Regions from separate parts of the Paenibacillus sp. FSL R5-0744 genome, predicted to be linked through region 3. Evidence: predicted binding sites of a transcription regulator. Region 3 holds the regulator's gene; each other region holds the start of a gene.
What was found. Region 3 encodes LexA, which represses DNA repair genes until DNA is damaged. Its sites were predicted from a motif close to CGAACATATGTTCG; they were not measured.
Positions count from the first base shown of each region.

Region 1: MKY19_RS22790 (YolD-like family protein) is a predicted target of LexA. The motif match lies at 2,127-2,140, and genes of this name have one in related genera.
Region 2: MKY19_RS22830 (ImmA/IrrE family metallo-endopeptidase) is a predicted target of LexA. The motif match lies at 4,683-4,696, and genes of this name have one in related genera.

Region 1 is NZ_CP150228.1:5,154,643-5,159,231, reverse strand. Features, by position in the region: gene MKY19_RS22805 (glycosyl hydrolase) at 1-550, shown strand, start outside; gene MKY19_RS22800 (PH domain-containing protein) at 632-1,120, opposite strand; gene MKY19_RS22795 (hypothetical protein) at 1,238-1,798, shown strand; gene MKY19_RS22790 (YolD-like family protein) at 2,181-2,516, shown strand; gene MKY19_RS22785 (hypothetical protein) at 2,513-2,677, opposite strand; gene MKY19_RS22780 (M15 family metallopeptidase) at 2,976-3,662, shown strand; gene MKY19_RS22775 (hypothetical protein) at 3,739-4,209, shown strand; tRNA gene MKY19_RS22770 (tRNA-Leu) at 4,372-4,457, shown strand.
Region 2 is NZ_CP150228.1:5,159,320-5,166,630, reverse strand. Features, by position in the region: gene MKY19_RS22865 (S8 family serine peptidase) at 1-328, opposite strand, end outside; gene MKY19_RS22860 (hypothetical protein) at 639-1,142, shown strand; gene MKY19_RS22855 (hypothetical protein) at 1,479-2,468, opposite strand; gene MKY19_RS22850 (sigma-70 family RNA polymerase sigma factor) at 2,465-2,959, opposite strand; gene MKY19_RS22845 (DUF3139 domain-containing protein) at 3,136-3,468, opposite strand; gene MKY19_RS22840 (hypothetical protein) at 3,579-3,749, shown strand; gene MKY19_RS22835 (hypothetical protein) at 3,873-4,034, opposite strand; gene MKY19_RS22830 (ImmA/IrrE family metallo-endopeptidase) at 4,111-4,653, opposite strand; gene MKY19_RS22825 (YjfB family protein) at 4,794-4,970, opposite strand; gene MKY19_RS22820 (hypothetical protein) at 5,120-5,266, shown strand; gene MKY19_RS22815 (NucA/NucB deoxyribonuclease domain-containing protein) at 5,345-5,776, opposite strand; gene MKY19_RS22810 (cytidine deaminase) at 5,884-6,300, shown strand; gene MKY19_RS22805 (glycosyl hydrolase) at 6,474-7,311, shown strand, end outside.
Region 3 is NZ_CP150228.1:3,803,139-3,816,037, reverse strand. Features, by position in the region: gene MKY19_RS16735 (ASCH domain-containing protein) at 92-544, shown strand; gene MKY19_RS16730 (hypothetical protein) at 541-972, shown strand; gene MKY19_RS16725 (hypothetical protein) at 1,101-1,280, opposite strand; gene MKY19_RS16720 (hypothetical protein) at 1,361-1,657, shown strand; gene MKY19_RS16715 (DNA methyltransferase) at 1,828-2,022, shown strand; gene MKY19_RS16710 (DUF4083 family protein) at 2,159-2,326, opposite strand; gene MKY19_RS16705 (hypothetical protein) at 2,896-3,078, shown strand; gene MKY19_RS16700 (hypothetical protein) at 3,119-3,586, shown strand; gene MKY19_RS16695 (DUF5316 family protein) at 4,041-4,244, shown strand; gene MKY19_RS16690 (DUF4352 domain-containing protein) at 4,511-5,134, shown strand; gene MKY19_RS16685 (cupin domain-containing protein) at 5,268-5,768, shown strand; gene MKY19_RS16680 (MBL fold metallo-hydrolase) at 5,741-6,547, shown strand; gene MKY19_RS16675 (hypothetical protein) at 6,672-7,250, opposite strand; gene MKY19_RS16670 (hypothetical protein) at 7,486-7,866, opposite strand; gene MKY19_RS16665 (L,D-transpeptidase) at 8,016-8,354, opposite strand; gene lexA (transcriptional repressor LexA) at 8,627-9,253, opposite strand; gene MKY19_RS16655 (LysM peptidoglycan-binding domain-containing protein) at 9,549-9,962, shown strand; gene MKY19_RS16650 (DUF896 domain-containing protein) at 10,072-10,281, shown strand; gene MKY19_RS16645 (hypothetical protein) at 10,331-10,858, shown strand; gene MKY19_RS16640 (HAD-IA family hydrolase) at 10,892-11,677, shown strand; gene MKY19_RS16635 (FixH family protein) at 11,926-12,357, shown strand; gene metH (methionine synthase) at 12,472-12,899, shown strand, end outside.

The DNA of each region.
Region 1 (4,589 bases), 1.3 Mb from region 3:
GCTTCTTTATGAGAAGAATACCGATGCGGTAATTAGAGCCTTTATGAATGACAGCTTTGTATTCACGCGGGAAGAGTATGCTGTTGAGGCGGCAATTGTAGCCGCTAAGGGAGACAGTGTGCTGCAGAGTGGACTATGGGGGCAATATTACAATAATATGACTCTTAGCGGCGCACCTGCGCTGACGCGAACCGATGCTAACATCCAATTTTCGTGGAAACAGGGTTCGCCTGATCCAGCCATTCGTGTCGACGCTTTCTCTGTACGGTGGAGTGGAAAACTGACTGCAGCCTATAGTGAAACCTATACCATTTACTCCTCCTCTGATGACGGGGTACGGGTGTGGATTGATGGAGGGCTGATCATTGATAGCTGGGTGAATCAGAGTGGACAGGAGCGAAAAGGCAGTGTGAATCTTATAGCTGGCAAGCTACATGAAATAAAAGTGGAGTACTATGAGAATGAGGGGGACGCGCGAATTGTATTGCAGTGGGAAAGTCCTAGCCAACCCAAAGGGATTATTCCAGCAGGAGCGTTTTATCTTCCATAAGACGATATCCGAACTGATTCGAGCATCGGAATATTAGCGAAAAAGCCCCGGATTTCGGGGCTTTTTTAATGTGAAAGGTTCTTAGATTTGTTCACGGTAGCTAATGTTGTTGGCGATCTTCTCGTCACGAACAGCTTTGCGCAGAACATCTTTGACGGTTTGGGCATCATGGATTTTTCGGAAAAGAAGCTGAGGCGCTGAGGCATCATCAGAAAATACAGTTAATGTACCGATGCCGAGCATCCGGTCCATGATAGATTGTGCTACGGATAAATCGCGTACACGCAGTAATTCGATTTCTTCGACATTTTTACCGATAAGTCCGGTCTTTACCATAATGCGCTGGCTTGTAATGGTGTACGTAGTCGTGTTTAGGCGTACGATTCCTTTGAGGCGATCAGAGATACTGGCTGGTTTGCCTTTCCAGAGCACGACTTCTTGAGTAGCGTTTGGATTTGCTGATGGACGACGGGTGGTCACTGGAGCAGTTCCGTCAATGCTAGATCCGCATTCTCCACAAAATTTAGCGCCCTGCTTATATTCTGATCCGCAGGTTGTGCAATAAGGCATAAATACTCTCCTTCCCTGATTACAATTGAAATAATTATAACATAATAGTCATTTTACATAAATTTCATTTGCGCTTTACACAAACCGACATTATTCTGTTAAGTGGAGGGATAAATAATGAAAAAAGTGTTACTAATAGGAACGCTAATGCTGACTGTCATCCTTAGCGCCTGCAGCAATAATAATTCAACTTCATCGGCTCCTGCCTCGGAAGAAGAAGTGCAGGAAACCGTGCAAAACTTCTACAATGAAATGTCTAAACTTGATGAATTAGGAAAATCATCCTTAGCGGAGTTCAACGAAGCTATTGCTGCTTATTCAGCAGGAGAACTTTCGGACAGGCAGTTGGAGAAGAAGATTAACGAATTCCAAAAGACCGCAACAGACCTATCCAATCAGGCTGAGAAAGTGAAAATTTCCTCTAGCTTGCCCGAAGACATTCGTAAACTGCTTGATGAGTCCAAAATTGCTTTTCAAAGTGCTTATTCTCTAAAAGAACAGGCCTCTCAAGGTGCTGATTCCGCAGAGGTCACTGCTGAGAAGTTCGAGGAATTGAATCAGAACGCTGACGTCGCGATGCTATACGGCATTTCCAAGCTTAATGAAGCAAGAGAAGCAACAGGACTCATCGATGCTGATGGTCAGTCCACCGCTGAATCAGAGAAAGTTCAAGAATAGATCGAAATTTAGACGCTGAATAGTTCAACTGTCAGCGTCTTTTTGATGCGATTTTGAGCTTGAGTAGAGGTAACACTGCCAATCCTATAAATAAGCCGGCTATGATTCCTTTTGTGAGGTCTGAGAGGGTACTGCTTCGATATACGAGGGGGTATAGACACAGGAATAATACGGGAATTAGGATGAGCAGGGCTTTGTTTTTTTTCAATTGGAAAGCTCCTCTCATTTAGATATTAATTATTATACAACTTTTAGATAAAAGAGGAGGATTTTAAAGTGGTATCTTTTTCCTGATTATTGATTATTCAGCGAAGGTGTGGATATAATACAAACATACGTTCGTGTGTAGCGGAATGAGTATAGAAATTAGGGAGGGGTTACCATGGGCAAAAAGCTGGAGAAAAACGGACTGTGGGAAAGCAGTCGCATGATGCTGCCGGAGCATAAGGTAAGAATTATTAGGGATGAACGGGAGACCCTGCGCCGCATTAAGCCTATTCTGGATGAGCAGAAGCTGGAGGAGATCGAATGTACACTGGCCTTATCGTTACGGAGTCATGTGCGCGTCACTGTTGTGCTGTTTGATCCTTTTGAGAATACGACAATTAGTGGTTTTGTGACTTCCATTCACACCCACTCGCGTGAGTTTAAGCTGCAGTGGGCGGAGGAATGGAAGTGGATCAATGTAGATGATCTAGTGGAGGTTTACATCGTCTAATGCTGAGAACCGCTGACTTCACTTTTTTCATAAGCAATTAGGGTCACCGTTGGGTTGCCGGTCAGATTTGCAATGGAAGCTTCGGCATTTCGAATAATTTCGAGTGCTTCTTCCTGCTCGCTCAGGGCAGCAACTTTATAGCTATCACTATGAATGTCCATATGTGTTCCCACCTTTCGCTAATATTTTGCCCTTTTTTGTAGAAATGATCCAAGGTGAAGAAGCTATGAATAGGTGCTTTTCAGGGGAGATCTCGGGGATACCGGGGTCTTTTTTTAAAATATAAGAAAGTATAAGTTATACACCTATCCTTTATGTCTTATATTTCTCGCTTAAACGCTTATCGCCCTTCCTTATAGGGAAGCCGAAGACGTTTATGCTTGTATGTTAAGGCAAGCAGGGGTATTAGTACAAGCGAATGGGGAAGCGGGATCATTGATTATACCAAGGGGTGATTCTATGCTGACTTTAGATCAAGTGAGGGACAAATCGGCGGCGAGGCTTGTTGGGCTTCATCCTGTTTTGGCAGCAGGGGCGAAGGCTTTGATACAGCAAAGCTATGCCAGAGGAGTACCCATCGTTATTACTCAGGGATTGCGGTCGATTGCTGAACAAAATGCCTTGTATGCGCAGGGGAGAAGTAAGCCTGGACCTATAGTTACCAACGCCAAGGGTGGAACCAGCTATCACAATTATGGCCTTGCGTTTGATTTTGCGCTTTTGCTGCCGGATGGAAATAGTATTTCCTGGGATATGAATCGTGATGGTGATAAAGATAAAATAGCGGACTGGCAAGAGGTTGTACAGGTGGGAAAACAGCTAGGGCTTGAGTGGGGAGGAGACTGGACGTCTTTTAAAGATTATTCACATCTGCAAATGACCTTCGGCTTAACCACGACTCAACTTCGGGCAGGTAAACGTCCTACGACGGATCAGGTCAATGAAGCTTTAAAAAGAATTACTGGGGAGGATGACCAGGTGAACAAAGACGTTAAAGTAACGATAACCTTAAACGGCACTAAACTTACGGATGGTGTTCTTGATACCGGCGTAACGTATGTACCCGTGCGTGCTCTGGCTGAGGCGCTTGGAGCAAAGGTTACGTATGACGCAGCAAGCAAGACAGTGAATGTAGTAAAAGAGTAAAGCTATTCATGTATAGACAGTGCCACCCAAGGGGAAATTATCAGTGATAACTAACCATAAAGGGAGGCATAACACTGTGAACAAGCTAATAACAAGCCTTGCATGCGGTACTGTACTGTCAATGAGTATAATGGGAGCTAGTTACGCTAATCCAATCGGGTCAGCCGCTTTAGGCGGTATCCCGAACGCGAATACGGGCATGGATGGTACCGTGAATAACACTCGGATGATGAATACGGAAGGCAATCTAATGAACGGCACCACGGGAACGATGAATCAGCATGAGAGCATTATGAAAGATAAGATTCGCACAGGGGAAAATTATAGACCTAACACCAATAACTACAATGAAAATTACACCCGGGATAACTACAACAGAAATACGGTAACTCCACTATCCAACACTACAACGGATGGTAGATATCGGGCAACCAGCACAACTACCAATACTGGGACTACCAGCAGAGGATCAAACTGGGGCTGGCTCGGATTGTTTGGACTCTTGGGCCTTGTCGGAATGAGAAGCAGAAGTGACGAACGCAGATAATCAACATGCCAAATAACCCGTGTCGGTACAAGCTGGAACGGGTTATTTTTAATGTGATAAAACTTTTTTTGAAAAAAGGGATTGCGCGTTATCGATATTCATGATATTATATTTCTTGTCGCGTTATACGTAAACATCGTATGAAGCAACAACACATAATATGCCGGGGTGGCGGAACAGGCAGACGCACAGGACTTAAAATCCTGCGGTACGTGAGTACCGTACGGGTTCGACCCCCGTCCTCGGCATCACAGTGAAAACCTTGAGAAATCAAGGTTTTTTAACTTATTGCCATCAAGCAATGCTTACGTCAAAAGCTAAAGGTTCTGTGTGTCTAGGAATTGCTTTCTAACACACAGAACCCTGACGATAATACTCCT
Region 2 (7,311 bases), 1.4 Mb from region 3:
TTGCAGTTCCATGACCTAATTTATCAAAAACTGGCTCTTCCAAGTCAACAGCATTGTATTGAATTATGGATGTGTTTTCTAAATCTTCATGTTGTTCATCAATTCCACTATCCATAATAGCTACTTTAATCACTTTAGAGAATTTGTTAGTTAAGGTGTACGAGATCTTTTGATTTTGATAGAGAACTCCCCAAGGTACTTGCTGTTTCTTATCAAAATTGATGACGCTGGCTTCTTTAGGGCTAACTATTTGATAATGGATATCACTAGAATGTTTGAAAGATGAAAATGCTAAACAGAAGAAAACTGTAAAGATTATTAATACCAAAATTGAAATTTTATATCTATTACATAAATTCAAAAGGCAGGGAATTAGGAAGGCTGGAATTTTGAGCTTGCTAACGGATGCACTGATACCAGATTTATCGCCATGCGCTTGCAGGGATAGTTTAAATCTTTTGAATGCACTAAAGAGCAGAGGGATTTAATAAATCTTAAATAGAGGTCTGACATTCATTTGAAAAAAGTGCTATAATTATTAAATCAGTGTGTAGAGATATTGGTCTTTTTATTGGGCCAAAAATATATGTCTCATGATACGTCTGCCATCTGAAATATGATTCACGGAGATGACAAACATGCATGGAGACACAAGACTGCCCAGAAACGGAAAAGAAGGTATATTATTTTTACTCATTATTTCAATCATTTCAGTAAACACTATTGCCCCTATTATTGTGGGGTTGGAACGGGGCTTCAGTAAGGAAGTGTATATAGATACACTAAAGGTTATTCCGTTTATGTGGATGATCGTAGTTTTATCCGTAAGATTAGTTGCCGGGCCGATTGTTGGGAAAGTGATGCCGAAATTCATGGGACAAACCGATGGATTTAATGCTAGGGTGCTGTTGAATACTTTATTGAATGTTACGGTGTTATCTATTTTACTATCGATAATCGGTACATGGGTTGGGACGAAACAAATAAGTCTAGAGCCACTTAAAAACTTCCTTCATATCTGGCCAAGAAACTTTGGTATAGCATTTTGGATTGAACTGTTGGTTGCTCAGCCGATAGCAAGATTTGCGATGAAAACATTACACACAAGACAGGATCGTAAAACAGAAAGTGTAAATGCGTAACTTGCTGAAACGTTGTATACGAATAAGAATCTCAGGAACGTCCATGGTGGGCGTTCTTTTTTTGAGTCCCGTTATCATAGCAGTATTGAACATGTAAAAGAGCCATCATAGGATTAATCTACAACGGCTCTTTTATACTTAGAATCTGATATTCTGACATGACGCAATGCAAACCATGCAGCCAACACAAAGAGGGCGCTGTCGCAAAGCCATGAAATGGTTTTGCAGCAACGCCTTTTTTTGTATCCAGCTAGACTTTTCTAATGGGTATGGTGCCCGAAAAGTTGTCCCAATCGTTGTTCCTATCGCTATACTTTCGGTTTCCGACCATCATTCTTATGGTTTCATACTATCCCATAGCAGCTGGAATGCCCCGGACTCGACCTCGAAGAATACAGGTGCCTGACCGTAACGTACTAGCCCTTGACCAAACAGCGTCAGCTCTACCCGGGCGTTGTCTTCCAGCTGGAGATAGAGAACCTTGCGGTCTTCGCTGTCGTAGATGCCTTGCGCGATAAGAGGCTCTGCTGCCAGCGGTTTGGCTGCTTGGAGTGCCTTCAAGAAGCCATTAAGTGCCTCGTCGTCAGCGAGCGGTGTGTACTGCTGCTGTCCGTTGTTCCAGCTGTCGAAGCTTTCCCACTGTGCGGAAGTAATTCTACCTTCCAGATTTAGCTTGCCAAATAGATCAGCGCCGCTGTTTACGGTGATCCCGTTTGTATGCTCATACAGTTCGGCGAATACCTCGCCGTTGATTTCCAAATAGGACATAATCAGGAAATTGGAATCATATCCCTTCACGGAATAGATATCCGTTTCGCCAATGTTAGAAGCCAACTCAATATATTTGTCTTTACCGCTCCATTCATCGATGCCACCTGTAGTACGTCCCAGCTTGTCACCACGCAGAGCGGCAGCATCGGCTGCGTTGATTCGAGTCGCAGACTGTGTATAAATGTTATCTTTATATACGACTAGAGCGATCATATCTGCCATAACGCCAGATTTGGTATCTGGCAGTTCCAACTTGGGGATAACAATGCTTCCGGACGCATTTATGCCAGAATTGTCTGGTTGGCTTGGACCTGGAGTTACCTGAGCGATTTGCCCTTGAGTACTCTGGCCGTTTAACTGCTGCCATATATTAGGTGCAGCTAAGCCGATCCCGGCGGCGAGGACGATACTTGCCGCGATATAAACCGTCTTGCGTGGACGTTTCCGTTCCTGCTGTTGCTCCAGTTTGTCTATCAATTCTTTTTTCATCTCTTCACCTGGTTTCATAGAATCCACCGCTCTCTTGTATGATGTTCGAAACTGATCTTCTTTCATTGTGATTCCACTCCTTCCAGCTCCAGTTTTAACAGTTGCCGTCCCCGTTGAAGTCTCATCTTCACGGCAGACTGACTAATCTGCAGAATCTTGCTGATTTCCTGGATGGGATAGTCCTCGTAATAATAAAGATGGATTACGGTTTTATACTTCATAGGCATCGCCATAACTAACTGCAGTAGAGCCAAATCCTCGGGGGTGTCTACCGCAATCGGCTCAGCATTTTCCAGCTTAACCTCGCGCTTGCGCCAGCCTCTGCCCAGTAATGTTTTACAATGATTGGTGATTACTCGGATCAGCCATGCTTTCTGATGTTCAGCGTCTATGAACTTTGGTGCTTTTTCTATCAGTTTGATGAAGGTGTCCTGAGTGGCCTCTTCGGCATCTTGGCGGCTGCCTAAATGGACCAAAGCAATCCGGAACAGCATATCTGCGTAGATTTCGTAACTCTTTATCACATGATTTCCCGGCCGGGTCATGGATCGTTGCATGATTCTATGCCCCCTTTACCTATAACACCATTTAGGACGGCATTTGGTCACATTATGTTCCTGAGAAAATTTGTTAGCGTCTAGATCAAGGGTTAGAATCTAAAAAAGGCGCGATTGCCCCAGCAGCCATATCATGACTACTGAGACAATCGCGCCTTTATAATAGAAGTTCCCCTTTACGGGAGGCCCTCCTCAATATGTTTATATGTATAGTTTGGATCAAACCTTTTTACAAGAGCCATGCTATATTGATAAATCCGATCCTTCTCTTTTCGATAAAAGTATCTTGCGTTAGGTTCATCTGCAAAAATCACCGTTGTACTTACGACGGGAGCCTTACTAATCTGGGTGTGTACTTTATAAAGATCTTCATTCTTATAATCTCTCGTAGCTACCAAATAATGAATCACTTCATTGTCCATATGATTTCGGAAGGCCTGAAGCGCTAAAGAAGCGACTCCATATACAATAACGAAGGTAATAAGGATTATTTTTGTTCTTTTCTTCATTAATTCCCTCCATTTAGCTAAAATGTATATATTATAAGATAATATATTGTGACTGGTATGTCATATCTATTGTATCTTGTAATCTACACATTAGAAGGGTGGAGAGAAAGATGACGCAGCAAGAAGAAAAAATACAGGAGCTGGAGCGGCGAATTAAGGTATTGGAGAATCATACTAGTCCCAGCCTACCAGGTCTCAGAATCTTATGGTTTATTATTTGGGGAGTTGTGGGTATGTTCCTCATTCTAATTCTTATTGGTTTGATTCAATTTGTCGCATAACAGAGCTTATAATTACAAATAAGGCAGCAAATTTCCTGCCGATAGTTAAACCCGCGTAGGTAAAGAATTGCCTGGGTATACTATACTTGCTGCCTTTTTATTATGAACTTACACAAATCATCTTCAGTCTTCTTTGGGTTCTTGCAATAAAATGGAGAAGGTCCCCGTTTCATGATCCACTTCAATCGACTCGATCCCAACAAAATCCGGAATTTCGGGGTGTACTGCATCTACGTTATAATCTGGATGAGTCATCAATAATTCAATTACTTTAATGGCTTCCATATCGATCCCCCTTGCGAGAAATTCCACCCTAATTAATGGTCCTTCATTGCGACTACCCTTATTATCTCCGCAGTCATTATTGAATATGTGTTAATCGTTCTTCGTTTCTTCCCATCACGGCCAATAATTGCCCCTGAAAAACACGTCTTTGAATTTGATCAATCCGCTGTAAAGCCAGCTCGCTTGGCACTTGAAATTCTGCTGCAAGATAGCTGATTGCATCTTCCCGTTGCTCAGGCAATGTCATGCGGGAGATCATGGAGTAGGGCATAGCTGCATAAAGAATAAATCGCTCAGATTCATCCTCCTGTGCCCGCGTAAAATGTTCTGGCATCAATATTTGATCAGTACCATGGCGGAGCAGATGACAGAGCTCATGGAGAAACTCTAGCCGCTGCAGACTGGCTGGAAGCCGGTTGTCAATAAACATGGTGTACATCCCCGCTGATGCTTCGATGCTCTTGCTTCTTACATCCAAATAATGAACCCAAATATTAAGCCGTTCTGCAATATAAGCAATCGAAATTTGCGAAGGCTGAGTAAGGTTCAGACGCTTGTATAAATCTTCTGTCCACTTCTCCAGCGCAGTCATTTGATAATAGGATTTCATGTTATTCATATCATTCACCTCATTCAGAATCAGTTATAGGATCGTATGTTCGCATAAATGAGCAAAAGAAAAGCCCGAAGGCTATGTAAAGTAAAAAACATAAGGACACATAAGAACGAGTGTTCTCGTGTGTCCTTAGCATAAAGCAATTAAACACTAATATCAAGTGTTTTTCCTAAATTCGGAGCAACGCTTTTGCCCAGCATTTCCACCATCGTTTGACTCTGGGTTTCAGCCTGATTTTTGGCAATATTCATGACTTGTATTCCTACATTTTGAGCTAAGGATGCCTGGCTCATTGCCATTGATAATGCGGCTATATCCATATTGCACCTCCTTCGTGTATATCCTGTTTATCGACAGTGCCTACCTAATTCATTAGGTGAATAGCATTTGTTTGCCAGTTCGCCCAAACGGCTTATCTCCTTTTTACATATCTTGTGCTGTAGTCATTAATCATTAGGAGGAATTAATTATGGGAATGGAACATTGTGGTTGTAACGTAGGTCCTGTAGTAAGCCCAGTAAATGTAGGTCCGGTGTGTAGTCCTTTTACTTCAACAGGAGCTATTCTGGTACTCTTCATCTTGCTGGTTATCATCACTAAAGCTTGCTTATTCTAAGCTAGCTGATGCACATTGTAGCCCCATCCGGTATACCGGATGGGGCTATTCTTTTGAAGCACTGTTCACGTTAGCTTATTATTTGAACATAAATTCTACGCGGGTTCCATCCGCATAATCTTCTAACTGATTGCCAACCCAGCTTCCTGCGCCGCGGTTATCTTTTGGGGTTATGTATTCAATGTCGGCCCCTTTGCCGCCTTCATTACACATGGCCATGGGCCATTCATCGCGGTCGTAGCCTTTTTTGGTGGGGATCCCTTTTAAGGATTCTTTGCGGTTGTCTTCAGCCTGCTCACGGTTAATCGTGCACGTCGCGGACTCCCCTTTAGCAATCGCGTCCTGAATGTGCTTAGCAGTCTCAGGATAACGATCTGATGGGAAGATCAGCTGAACAACTTCTGAATCAGATGTGGACGAGGGGGCTGACGGATCTCCGTTCTGTTCATACCAGTAACCGCCCAAAGCAAGTAACACAATAATGATGAGACTGGTGAGTAATTTCTGTATTTTCAAATCTGCTCCTCCTTTTTTGGAACTTAAAATAGTATATCTTATATCATAATGCAGTGCGATTTAATATACTTAGGAAAAATAAGAGGAGGACGGAATTGGATATGGAGTATTTGATTACGATTGAAGATCAGACGCTTATAGCCTCTGCTGAAGATATTATTACTAGACGCTATGAATGGGGAAGACACCATGTAGGGGCGGCGCTCCGTACTAAGACGGGGGAAATCTTTACAGCGGTACATGTAGAAGCTAGCATGGGACGAATTACAGTCTGTGCAGAAGCGATGGTGATTGGAAAAGCGATATCCGAAGGCTACAAGGAATTTGATACGATTGTTGCGGTAAGGCATCCTGATCCGGACAGCGAGGAAAGAGAAATTAAAGTAGTTTCTCCCTGCGGGATGTGCCGTGAGTTAATTGCTGATTACGGGAAGGATTGCAAAGTTATTGTATCCGAGGACGGCCGGTTAGCTAAATATGATATTTCTGAATTACTACCGCTGAGATATACAAGGTAAATTGGAGATTTAGTCAGGAGCCGCCGGGCTCCTTTTTTTATTGAGCCGTGAATTTATTCAGCAGTTCCTTACACTGTCCTAAATTAATTTACAACTTCATGTCCATTCGCTGAGTTCATGTCACTATTGTCCCCATACTATAACTTAAAAAAGTTAAAAGGATGTGAGAGTGGATGGAACAGCGCAATCTTCGAAATATGGTTGATTCGGCATCGAGGTTTGTGAGCGATGTTCAGTGGCAAATCGCGTATCGTAAATTGCAAATGGCTCCGGCGGATTCGGAAACGGTACCTTCTGCTCAGAAATTGTTGAATACCCTTTATTTTCTGCAAGGAAAAGGATGGATTAGTGGACAACATGATTATTTGGAGAGCGCGGATGAGTTCAATGGGAAGCTGAAAAATACTAGCGGGCAATACGCCGCCCTTCACGGCTATGAGCTGGGGGCAATCAATAATCAGACGGCGGCACTAATAGACAATCAGCGGGATTGGGTCGTTAGCAGCGCTATTCGCTGGTATAAAGACGGTGGAATCGTAACGATTAGCTATCACGCACAGTTGCCAGGGACTGCGCCAGCTTGGGATAACGTATCTACGAGCATAAGCAACGCTGATTTTGACAAATATATAACCCCGGGTACCTCTCAGTACAACGCACTGATCGCTGATCTGGATAAGATAGCCCTTTCTTTAAAAAAACTAAATGATGCAGGAGTTCCTGTGCTCTGGCGGCCGTATCATGAAATGAATGGCGGATGGTTCTGGTGGGGGAAGAAGATCAACTACGTGGGACTGTGGAACCTTATGTTTGACCGTTTCACCAGCTATCATAAGCTGCATAATTTATTGTGGGTCTGGAGCCCAAACGCCAAAAATCAGTGGAGTGATGACCCTGCCGAATACTACCCAAGCGGTGACAAAGTAGATGTGCTGGCACTAGATATCTATGATGGGGATTTTAAGGGGAGTCACTATGATAGTCTATGGGATCTGGGTCGTGGAAAAGTGA
Region 3 (12,899 bases):
TTATTCTCTTTTTACTATCGGTTGGAAAATAAATCATTATTAACATTGCTTCAATTTATTCGAAAATACGACGAAGAAATGAGGCAAAGCCATGAAGTCCATAACCATCATTCAGCCGTGGGCAACACTGATAGCTCTCAATGAGAAGAAGTTTGAAACGCGCAGCTGTCCCACAAAGCACAGAGGACCACTCGCTATCCATGCAGGGAAGAAGATTGATAAAGAAGCCTGCGAGGTGCCAGAGATTAAAGCAGCGTTGGCTCGGAACGGTTATACAGTGGACAACTTACCGACTGGGGCTGTGGTAGCTGTTTCAGAGTTAAAAGATTGCTTCAGAATCCGGCGAGATGTGCTGGGCGGAGTGATGGCCTTAGAATCAGACACTCGAAAAACTCACTTCAATACTCTTGATAAAGAGTATTCCTTCGGATGGTTTGATCAAGGACGCTATGCTTGGGAATTGGCAGACATTAAGCAACTGCTGGCTCCGATTCCAGCCAAAGGGCAACAACAGATTTGGAACTGGGAAGGAGTGCAGTTATGAGTGAATCGGGAAAAATTCCCTTATCCAGCATGACACCAGAATGGATAGAAGAGATAAAGAGAAATTTTAAAGCAGGTTTTCCATGGTGGTTCATGATTGAAAAGGCAGAAATTGCGTATTTAATTCACTCACTAGAAGAGTCACAACAACAGAACGCGCGTTGGAAAGAAGCTATAAATGGGTTGATGATGGCTGACACAGATGTTCAGAGGGATTTAGCAGAGGCACAGCAGACCATAACCCGGCAACAGGCGGAGTTGGATGAACATCAAGGGCAAATGAAAATCCTGACCGAGTGGGCGAACGCAGAGGAAATGAATGTTTCTGATTTGATTTCTGAGCGAAATGATCTACAGGAAGCACTTGAAAAGATTAAATCCGCGGCGCCAAATCCTTTTTATCATATGGCTTCGGATGCTCTGAAGTGAAATATGGAAGGGAGCAACAAGTCATGACACAGGTAAAGGATAAGACAAACATTTGCACCTGAGAGAGGGCAGAGGCGGCATTTATCACGCTTAGTATTGTTAAGTAGACACATAAGGCGTAACAAATGTTATTCGTTTTTCTTCTGTATCAGCTTCTCTATATAAATCCAAACATAGTAAGTAATCCAAAATGCCATCATGGTTGCTAATAATGCATAAGACCTTTTATCGTATGGAAGAGTGAAAGCCAAGATGATCCCTAGAATGAGGAACGGTGGTGAAAGGGTGAAATATTTCTTTTTATGCAATTTAACTATCTCCTTATTATTAATTAGTTATAAGTACATTATCACTATTAACAAATTATGGGAAGTGTGGACATGATCCTATGCGATCTACCATATGCACAACGCAGAGCCCTTGGGATTCTATCCTGCGGTTTGATCAGCTATGGAAGGCATATGAACGGATCATTAAGGATAACGGGGCAATCGTCTTATTTGCTAAAGTCCCATTTGATAAGGCACTTGCAGCCAGCAATATGAAATTATTCAAATATGAATGGATATGGGAAAAGAACAAGGCTACAGGACACTTAAACAAAGGTCTGATGCCGCTGCAAGCTCATGAAAACATACTAGTCTTATATAAATGGCTGCCGACCTATAATGCTCAAATGAGTTAGGGACATAAACCAATGAATGCTGCGACTAACAACCATAAATCATCTGTTTAGGGTGATGGAATTCCGTGGTCAAACGAGGCTGGAAAGACTGAGAAAGTGCCGCGCAGTGTCTTGTACTATCCGGTAGTTACCAACGATGATCCTGAACTAATCCATCCAAATCAAAACCAGTGGAGTTGTGCGAATACCTCATACGCACCTACACCAACCCTGGGGAAACCGTCCTAGACAATTGTGCTGGAAGTTGTACAACGGCTGTGGCTGCATCAAGGACTGGAAGAAAATATATCGCTATAGGGCGTGATGAACGACATGCTGCAGACGGAATGGAACGGTTGAAGAATATGCAATTAACGTTGTTCTAAGGGGCGAAGGCCATCGTCCGACAGCATAAACCCAGCAACGCGGGGGCCGCACCAGATCATTAAGGGAGTAGGAGTATCCCTCCTCTCCCAAAGGCACAGTAGACGCATACTGCGACATAAAAAAAGATAAAAGTGATTATGCACCCTTATCTTTTTCAAGCAATTCTATTATTCTGTCTAATTTTTTCTCTATGCTAGCATTTTTATCTGAAACCTTGTTTTTAGTTAGATAATCTCTTTTTAACAGTAAAACCAAGGGAATCGCCCAAACAAATGCCAATGGTATTAAAAAAATATATTGCAAGATAACACCTCATTAATAGTTGTTGTTTTATTATAACAAACTAAAACTAAAAAAAAGAACTTATTTGAAGTTATTTACTGCGCAGTACGAAGATACATGACATTAAGGGATAGAGGAGGTTGCAGCACTCCTCTCCAAAAGCTTATGACGCAGTAGACGCATACTGTGAAGCAAAAGTATTTACAACTTAGATTTCTCTTTATACTTTGACCAATTTATCCAAGATAAACTAATAAAACCTAACACCATAAGCAGAATTTGTATTGGATCTCGATAAAGATCGAATACAATTCCGATGCCAACAGAGAGAGGTATTAATATAAGACAAATAATAGAAAGCCATTTATTAATATTTTGATTTTCCTTCTTTATGTTATTCATGTTTATCCCCTTTCAAAAAAATGATAATTATTAACAAATGTATTATATCATGCCAACTTAGGTTGATGTCCACATGCTGCACAGTACGAAAATACTGGGACAGAGATGGGTTAATAGCCCTCCTCTCCCACAAGGAGGATATAAATGATGGAGTTGGCTGTACTGAACTTATAAAGGGGCTGAGACACATGGATAAGCATGACATTGTATACGTTTTGATTAACATGCTGCATGGAAAGGTAGAAATGGCAACACAAAACGATTCTGAGGCATGGGCATTTAATTGGGATATGAAGGGAATTCGAATACAAGTGTTCATGAACATGAATCTGATTGCAGGTATAGAGCGTACAGTATCAGCGCTGGATTAATTTAGGGGGCTGAGACCCCAATCAAAGGAGACGATACACGATGAATACTTATGAAGTATGGGTCCAGTGGAGCGAATGGGATGATCCTTGGTGCAGACGAACAGTACAAGGTGAAACTGCTGGGAAGGCTAAGTATTCATTTTGGGAATACCTTCAGGATGGATTGTGGGAAGAGAAGTTCGGTACAGTAGTCAAGAAATTGCGCTGCCGGAAGATCGGCGGTTTCAAGGTCAGTGACTTGTTCACCAATCCAGCTACCTTCCGGGAGATTTGCGAGCGCCGTGCAAATGACTTCGCATATCAAGGAATGAAGATCGAGGTTGACGGGCAATGTGGCGTGATGGTGGGTGGCATGAAAGTCACGATGTTTGAGAGAACAATCTGCATTGACTTGAATGACATCATAGAAGGGCAAGCACATAGCTTGAGTAGTTACAAAAAATGCTTGGATGAAGACACTTGGGACAGGTACAAAGTGCAGATCGAAGAGATGGAACTTGACTATTAGGCCGAAGGCCATCGAGTCAGACCGAATAATTCCAGTAAAATGGGGCCCGGGTAATCATTGATCTTACCCATTAAAGATATACCAAAGTAATCCATAAGCTATTCCGAAGTAAGCAATCACACCCAGTAAAGAGATGGACAAAAGAATAATGATAACTTTCTTACCGTTCATAAAATTCACCTCATATTTAATATAGCACGGGTTGAGAGAGGAACAAGAGACTTTGATAATCCGAAAGCGAGGAAATCATAATAAGCGATTGGTACTCAGGAATCAAAAGCAAGGAGATTGAATATCTACAGGCGGTGGCAAGGAAAGATTAAGAGATCACAACTCACGGAGGAAGAGAGAGTAAACGTCATACATCATTTTAACTTTTCCAGTTAGTAGTGGAGAATAATGTTAGAATATCTTATATATAGATATACAATACTTTCCTGGGAGGAGCACTAATATGCGCATATTCATATATATAGGACTGGCTTTTTTTGTGATCTCTGGTATATGTATTGGCGGATTTACGACAGGTACTCAGCAAAGAGGGAATTTTTATTCGGAATCTAAAGAAGACCGTAAAATTAAAAACAAAGTAGCGAAATGGTCTGCTTTAGGAGGAGTTCTTTCTTTGGCTATAGCTGGAGTAGTATATTTGTTGTGATATTTACCTCACTCAAGTTCAAGAGTGGTAAAGAGTGCAATGCAAGACTTTTTACAAGAACCTTTAGACCCTTGATGTCTTTGCCGTTGAGGTTTTTTGTATTTATAATTCTAGTAAAATGGAATTTAATATAACAGTCACAATTATTCTTATCATCTGACATTATTTTATATTTTTCTTGCAAAGGTATATCTTTCATAGGATAATATGGGTATATTTCCCTAGCAAAAGTTGGAAGTGGATATTATCTGAGAGGAAGTAGAATATTGAAAACAAAGAAACCTTTTTTTAAAAAATGGTGGTTTTGGCTTATTATTGTTTTTGTTGTAATAGGGGTGATTGGATCACAGGGGAATGATAGTGAACCTACAGTATCAAAATCAGAACCAGCAGTGGCAAAGGTAGATGATACTGCAGCAACAGAGAAACCGGTCGAAAAGGAAAAGCCTACCAGCAAGCCTACTGAAGAGCCAAAGGAAACGATGATAACTGAAGTTGGACAAACCATCACAACTAAGAATTTTAAGCTTACAGTTGAATCTCTGGAAAAGCCTAAGGGAAATGATTATGTACAACCATCAGAGGGTAATGAGTTTGTAGAAATCGGAATTATACTTGAGAATATTTCCAGTAAAGATTATATGGTAAGCTCTATGCTAATGTTCAATGCATACCAAGACAGCTTCTCCATAAATGAAGATCTCTTGGCTCATACTTTGGATAGTCAAGTAGGAACAATGGACGGCGCTTTAGCTGCAGGAAAGAAAATTCGTGGCAAACTAGCTTACCAGCTTCCTAAGGATTGGAAAGAACTTGAAATCAATACTGATTTTACGGTTTTAAGTTTTAGTTCTGATGGAGAAATCAAAATCGTTCTTCAAAATAAATAGGATATTTCACATACAAGAGTCTCGCCAAAGCTGGCGGGGCTTTTTTTATTATTAAATCTGATAATCTGCATTTACATAAAGTACCAAACCGATTATATTGAAAGAAAAGCGTAATGGATGAGGGGTGTTATATTTGGCGAAGATTTTTAATGAAAATACAGTTTCATTTAAACAAAAGTTATCTCCGATCCCTGAGTTTGCTTGGCATACGAGTGAGAGGTTAGCTGAGATCGCTAATTCTAAACATCTTGTCTTCGACATAAGATCGCTTGATCCAGATAAGTATTCCTTTCCTTATCATTTTCATAGAAACGCTGAAGAAGTATTTGTGATTTTGACGGGAAAAGCGATGTTAAGAACTCCCGAGGGTTTTAGTGAGGTTTCTGAAGGGGATGTACTATTTTTTGAAATGGGACCTGAAGGAGCACATCAGCTTTATAATCATACGGATGCCCCTTGCAAGTATCTTGATCTCCGAACGAACCAGGGCATAGATGTTTGCGAATATCCGGACTCAGGTAAAATCAACATTCTCCCTTATCAAGAAATCTATCAGGCGGATCAACAAGCGGACTATTATAAAGGAGAAGAGCAGGTAAGGGAGAAATGGAACGGAATGGAGGATCACACTTGATTCAAGATCGATGGTTCACAGTCACGAAAATTGATCCAATTACTTATGCAATCAGTGAATATGGACATTGGGAAAAGGTGCACTCTTTTTTGTTGTTAGGGAAAGAACAAGCGGTGTTGATTGATACGGGATTAGGCATCGATAATATAAAAAGAATAACGGATCAGTTAACGGATTTACCTATCGCTGTCATCACTACGCATGTGCATGCAGACCACATAGGCAGTCATGGACAATTTGAGACGATCTATGTTCATAAAGAGGATGAGGATTGGCTGATTAATGGAATACGAGGTTTGTCCCTTGCCCAGATCAGAAAAGATATGAGCCGAGATATTACTCTTCCTGTTCCTGAGACGTTTGATCCTAATACGTATACACCTTATCAAGGGAAACCAACAGCTCTATTGCGAGAGGGAGAAGTGCTTGATTTAGGCGGGCGTAGATTAGAAATTTACCACACGCCGGGTCATTCGCCAGGTCATATTAGCATCTTTGATCATACCAACGGGTATCTGTTTACAGGGGATTTGTTGTATGATGTTACGCCAATTTATGCTTTTTATCCCTCTACTAGTCCGGCAGATTTAGTGGCTTCTTTAGAAAAGATTGCGCAAATTCCAAATGTATCTCAAGTATTCGGCTCTCATAATACGTTGGGTCTAGATCCAGCTATTTTGCAAGAGGTTATGAAGGCAGTTCGTGAATTACGTGAACGGGATCTTGTTGCTCATGGTACGGGCATTCATCAATTTAACGGATTTAGTGTGCAATTTTAAAATGAATGTTGGATGCAGCGAAAACGGCCCCCCAAAAGGACCGTTTTTTTGTCTTTCCTTAAGGTTTTCAAAATTTCTAATTGGGAAAGGTAAAGTGAAGTAATAATAGGCGGAAGGGGGGCATTCATTCGGATACGATCGACCTGAAGAACGCATGTAATTGTTGGACTTGGGAGTAAGCTTCTTTGTACTGATTATCGGATTGTTGAATGGGTAGTAAGCCTGGCAAGAAGGAAATACTATACACAGGTATTTCATTGCTGTTCATGTATATTTTAAGCGTAAGTTCCTCGATAACATCAGCCTCTTCGTCACCGCTATTAACCACATTAATATCCGCACTTGAAGCAGTTGATTTGCTGTTTTGTTGTCGTTTAGATACTTTTGAAAGGGTTAGTGCGTTAACAACAATCTCTGATCCCATTATATTGTCGAACGAGTATAGCTTTGCTATTGCCTTTTTGCTTGTTTTCGGATTGCTGGTACCTATTGCTATTTTTTTATAAGGTTCATTAAGGGCGATCAAGTGCGATTGATTGGGCGGAATGAATGTTTTGGTGAATATAATATTAAAAGATGAGGTTGCGTTTAACAGCTTAGAAAGTTCAGAAGAAGTAGATAGTTTTTTTAATTCTATAATAACGGCACTTAGAATTAAGATTCCTCCTACAATGGCAAACATATACATCAAGAAAATCAGCATGTAATCACACCTCCAAAGATCTCAGTAGAGCAAGATTTATTGCTTATTGAAAGATATGCCTGAATTCTCTCTACTAGTATCTGTTAAGAGCGAAAATCGTGGGAATTTAGGAAACGACTACTGATTAGAAAAAGAGAAAGCACCCAGAGATCTGCCGATTTTGCGAGCTGAGTGCAAAATTGGGGCAACTGCTGGAGTGCTTTGTTGAGAGCTTTTTAAAATAAATATGTCAAAATCATAAGAAATTGAAGGCTGTGATTTGATCGGTATAAACAATTAGCTGTTTGTATTCGATCGGAGATTCATAGTGAGTATAGGGTCTTACAGAAACATCATTAAGGACTACAAAGTTATAGCTGAAATTTTTATCGGGATGTTCCGCACCTAAATAAGATATGTATTCATCTACAATGACATCATCCATTAGAGATTTTAAGTCAAAAACATCCTCTTTATTGGAGGTGGAAGGGGAGATGGTCCCTTGAATACTGCCGAATGAGGTGAGTAAATTTACTTTTTTTCCACTCGCTTGATCGTTATTTAACAATAAGCCAGAGAGTTTAACAAGTGCATCGACTTTAAAATCGACGAGGGTTCTAATTTTTGAGTTGTTCAAAACGAGACACTTCCTTTCAATTTGAAATCCTGTTAACATTATTCGACATATAACCACATAATTCCTATTAGGTCATCAAAAATACATAAATACAAACACGCCCCCTCCATTGAACCATGAGTGAGGCGTGTTTATCTATAGAGCTAGATTTAATTCCTGATCGTTACTCGTGTTCCAATAGGAACAATCGCAGCTAGTGCTAACACATCTTTATTGTACATACGAATACAACCGTGGGATACTTCGTGCCCTATGGATGAGGGATCATTATTTCCATGTATCCCATAGTGAGGCTTAGATAGACCCATCCAAAAGACCCCAAATGGACCACCTGGATCGGGTTGTTTGTTAATGATTGTGAATTCACCGAGTGGTGATTGAGTTAACATTTTACCGATTCCGACTGGGAAGCCCCTGATCACAATGTCGTTATCAAGAAGATAAAGCATACGCTGCGTCAGATCAACTATAATCCGGTAATTTGGCATTGTGCAACACTCCTTTCTAATTAAGATATGAGGAGGATGCCTAAACGGTTATTCATTAAAAATGGTCATTTTAGCCTATGAGAACAAATGTTCTGCAATTGATGAATGGAGTTTGATAACAATAAAAAAGCTGTTCTGCATTTGCAGAACAGCTTTTTTTAAAAAATAAAAGAAAGTATATATTATACGATATACCCTATCCTTATACTTCTCGTAGAAACGGATACCGTCCTAAAGGACGGTATCCGTTTTCGCTTGGTAGGAGTGCATACTTAGTGGATATCTCGAAATAATCCGATAACTCTGCCGAGAATGGTCACGCGATTAAGGCGAAGAGGCTCGTACGCCGGATTCTCCGGCTGAAGACGTATATGATCACGTTCTTTATAAAAAGTCTTAACGGTTGCTTCATCTTCTTCGGTCATAGCTACAACGATATCTCCGTTATCAGCCGTTTGTTGTTGACGAACAATAACATAGTCGCCATTCATAATCCCAGCTTCGACCATACTGTCACCTTGAACCGATAACATAAATACTTTGTTATCTCCAACATAGTGAGTTGGAAGCGGGAAGTAGTCTTCAATATTCTCAGTAGCAGTGATAGGAACCCCGGCGGTAACCTTACCTACGACAGGAATGCGAGCGACGGTTTGCGCGAAATGATGGACATTCTCGGAATCCTCTTGGCCAAGCAATTCTATCGCACGAGGCTTCGTTGGATCTCGACGGATAAGTCCCTTCTTCTCTAGCCGATCTAAATGACCGTGAACTGTGGAGCTGGAAGCAAGACCAACAGCTTCTCCAATCTCCCGGACGGAAGGAGGATAACCCTTGCTGCGGACTTCGCTACGTATAAATTCCAGGATCGCCAGCTGGCGACTTGAAATCTTTGACATTGGAATCAACCCCATATAGTAATGTTTGGGAAAATTATAACATAGAACTACCGTTCGCACAAACATAAGTTCTAACTATTATAAATATTAATTCGAAAGAGTTAATAAATGGTAGTCTTGTATTGATTGCGTTTCCTTCATCTAAACGATAAGAGTGATTCTTTATATGAAGAATATGGTAAATAGTAACCTCTGAAAAAAAGAGAACAATTGTTCTAAAATAGTATTGAACAAAACACATGTTCGTGTTATTATAATTTCAAAAGTAAGAACAAGTGTTTGGAGGATGATATTCATGTTAAAATACAGTACATACCGCAGCATCTACGATAAAGCCCCAGTGGTTGAATCTTTAGGACATAATCCTATTACCCGTTATTCAGCTCAGATTAAAGAAATTACAGAGCTTTTGCTTGAAGGCTTGATGCGTTTGTTCCGAAGAGATTTTGTTATTAAACTGACATTGATCATTGTGCTCGTACTATCAGGACTTACAGTAGTAGGTAATGTATTTGCAGGATCTACTACTTTAATGAAGGATGAGAAGCGCGTAGTGGTTGAACGTGGAGATACACTTTGGAGTATTGCTCTTGAGAATAAACCTTCTGATATGAAAACGGCTGTATATATAGAAGGAATTAAAAAATCCAATGGCATTAAAGGTAGTCAGATTAATGCTGGAGATATTCTCACTTTACCTATTTATTAATATTCTAAGAACATAATAAGAGGACATGAAGAGCTTGCAGGGAGTAAACCTTGACAAGCTCTTTTTCTCATGGCAGAGTTAGAATTAATTTATAAGGGGAGGGAAAGTTTTGAATATTGATGAGTTGGTCGCGCGTATTAACGAATTGGCACGCAAACAGAAGAGCGTAGGCCTTAATCAAGAGGAAACGGCGGAACGCGCCAAGCTTCGTGAAATTTATTTGGGGAATATTCGCAATAACTTCCGAGCACAATTGAATACGATTGAATTGGTCGATAATGATGAGCATGAACAAGGTAACAAGGGGCGTAAGCATTAACACCCTGTTCCTTTTCATAGATATTACTGGATGACTAGGGGGAACGCATATGGCCCGTTCTTGGGAAAGAATGGTTCAACGCAACACGCAGCAAATTAATAAGCAAAGAAAGAAACAGGGGAAGGAAACGATTTACGCATCTAAATCTAAATCTCCTGGTAAGAACAGCGAAACCTTTAAAGGCCGTAACATTGCATTTCCAGTAGTGTTATTAGTGCTTGGTACTATGTTTTGGATGATTGGTTCAGTGGACCAAGCCAAAGGTAATGGTATGCTTATGAACTGGCTAGGAGTCGTTTTGTACTACTTACTAGCGGCACTTCTGTTCTTCCGACGTCCGTACTTGAAGGTAGAGAATGCTAGACTATCTACTATAAAATTCAACCGCGAACGTTATCTGCCAGCTTCTGATATTGAGAAAATCATCCTTTCGCGTGGAGCTGTTGTAATTAAGCATAAAGGCAAACGCACGAAATGGATTTTTACCAGACTTATGAATCGTTATGATACCAATGCAATGGGGACTCGACTGGAAGCATTCGCAAAAGCTCACCAGATTGAAGTAGTTCACGAATAGAAATTAACCAGCCATGGGAGAGGGAGACCTGTAATGCCAATTTCCGCCGTACTATTTGACCTTGATGATACACTGCTCTGGGATGATCGGAGCGTTAATGAAGCATTTCGTTCTGCATGTGAAGCCGCTGGGGATACGATTGATCCACAAGAACTGGAACTTGCGGTGCGTAAAGAAGCCATTGGACTATATGAATCCTACGAAACGAACCCGTTTACAAAGATGATTGGGATTAATCCGTTTGAAGCACTTTGGGGGAACTTTACTGCAGGTGAACAGCCGGAATTCCGTCAATTGGAGCAGCTTGCACCGGGATATCGTAAAGAGGCATGGCGTCGTGGTCTTGCAGCACTTGGTGTAGAGGACGAAGCTCTTGCTGAGACATTAGCTGCCAAATTCGCAGTAGAGCGTAGAAATCGACCTTACATCTATGAAGAAACGATTCAGGTGCTTGAAGAACTGAAGGGAAAAGTGAAGCTATTGCTTCTGACTAATGGATGCCCTGCATTGCAACAAGAGAAACTAGATGGCGTACCTGAAATCGTTCCTTTCTTTGATCACATCGTGATTTCTGGAAGCTTCGGAAAAGGAAAGCCGGATAAGGAAATTTTTCTGCATGCCCTAGAACTTTTAGATATTGCACCTGAGCAAGGAGTTATGGTCGGAGATAAGCTTACAACGGATATTCGTGGTGGGCTGGCAACAGGTTTGACTACAGTTTGGATTAATAGAAAAGGCAAACAGCCAGATCCGGAAATTCAGCCGGATTATGAAATCAAACATCTTGGAGAGCTTCTTTCATTAGTCCAATCTTTATAAAATTTCATTCATTTAAGCTTTAAGAAGGCAGTGAGTTCCTAGGTATCTAGGCGACTTGCTGTCTTTTTTATATCTACATCATATTTAATATGATAGATGAGAATTATTAGTATATGATTTAAGTCACAAGAGTTTAACTGAATTGATGCGAAATACTGAAAAACCAATAATAATGTGTATAATAGATGGAGAATGTATAACATGAATTGGTAGATTCTTAGTAATCAATTCGACTGGGAGGAATCTAAATGAAGATTTCAAGAACAATAGTTCCTTTATTATTAGGTGCAACACTTTTAGTATTGGGAGGATGTTCATCAGACCAAACTAAACATTCTGGCGTACATAATATGAATATGAACATGGACATGTCTATGGAACCTATCAAGGTCGAGTTACATTGGAATCCTGAAGAGGTTGTTGTAAATCAGAAGGTGACCTTTGAAGCAGTGGTGACGCAAGACAACTTGGCAGTAGATGATGCGAAAGAGGTTCTGTTCGAAATTGTGAGTAAAGATGATAGTGAACAGAAAATTGAATTTAAAGGGAAGCTAGTCAGTGATGGAATCTATCAAGCAGAGGGAACACTAACGAAAGAAGGACAATATATCGTTACATCACACGTAACTGCTAGAACTCAGCATTCTATGCCTAATAAAGAACTCTCTGTAAAACCATAATTAAAAGAATTGCAATTCCTATGATTACAGATAATGCAGAGTGGAAAGGAAGGCTTTTCGAAATTCCTTTATTCTGCTAAACTTACTCTAATGTTTTACTGGGGGGACTATACGTTGGCTAAATATACACTTGAGGAAAGCTTACAACAAAGAATATTAATTTTAGATGGTGCAATGGGCACAATGATCCAACAGGTGCCTCTGACAGGTGAGGATTTTGGTGGGGAAGAATTGGACGGCTGTAATGAAATGCTAGTATTAACTCGTCCAGAAGTAATTCAGACGATTCATGAGCAGTATCTTGAAGCAGGTGCTGATCTCATTGAAACGAATACATTTGGTGCAACGTCTGTTGTACTTGCTGAATATGATATTCCGCAGCGGGCTCGAGAAATTAATCTGGTTGCAGCAAAGCTAGCCCGTAATGCCGTTGATAAATATGATACACCAGATCGTCCCCGCTATGTTGTAGGTGCGATGGGTCCTACAACAAAGACACTCTCTGTTACGGGAGGCGTGACTTTCCAAGAGCTCGTTGATAG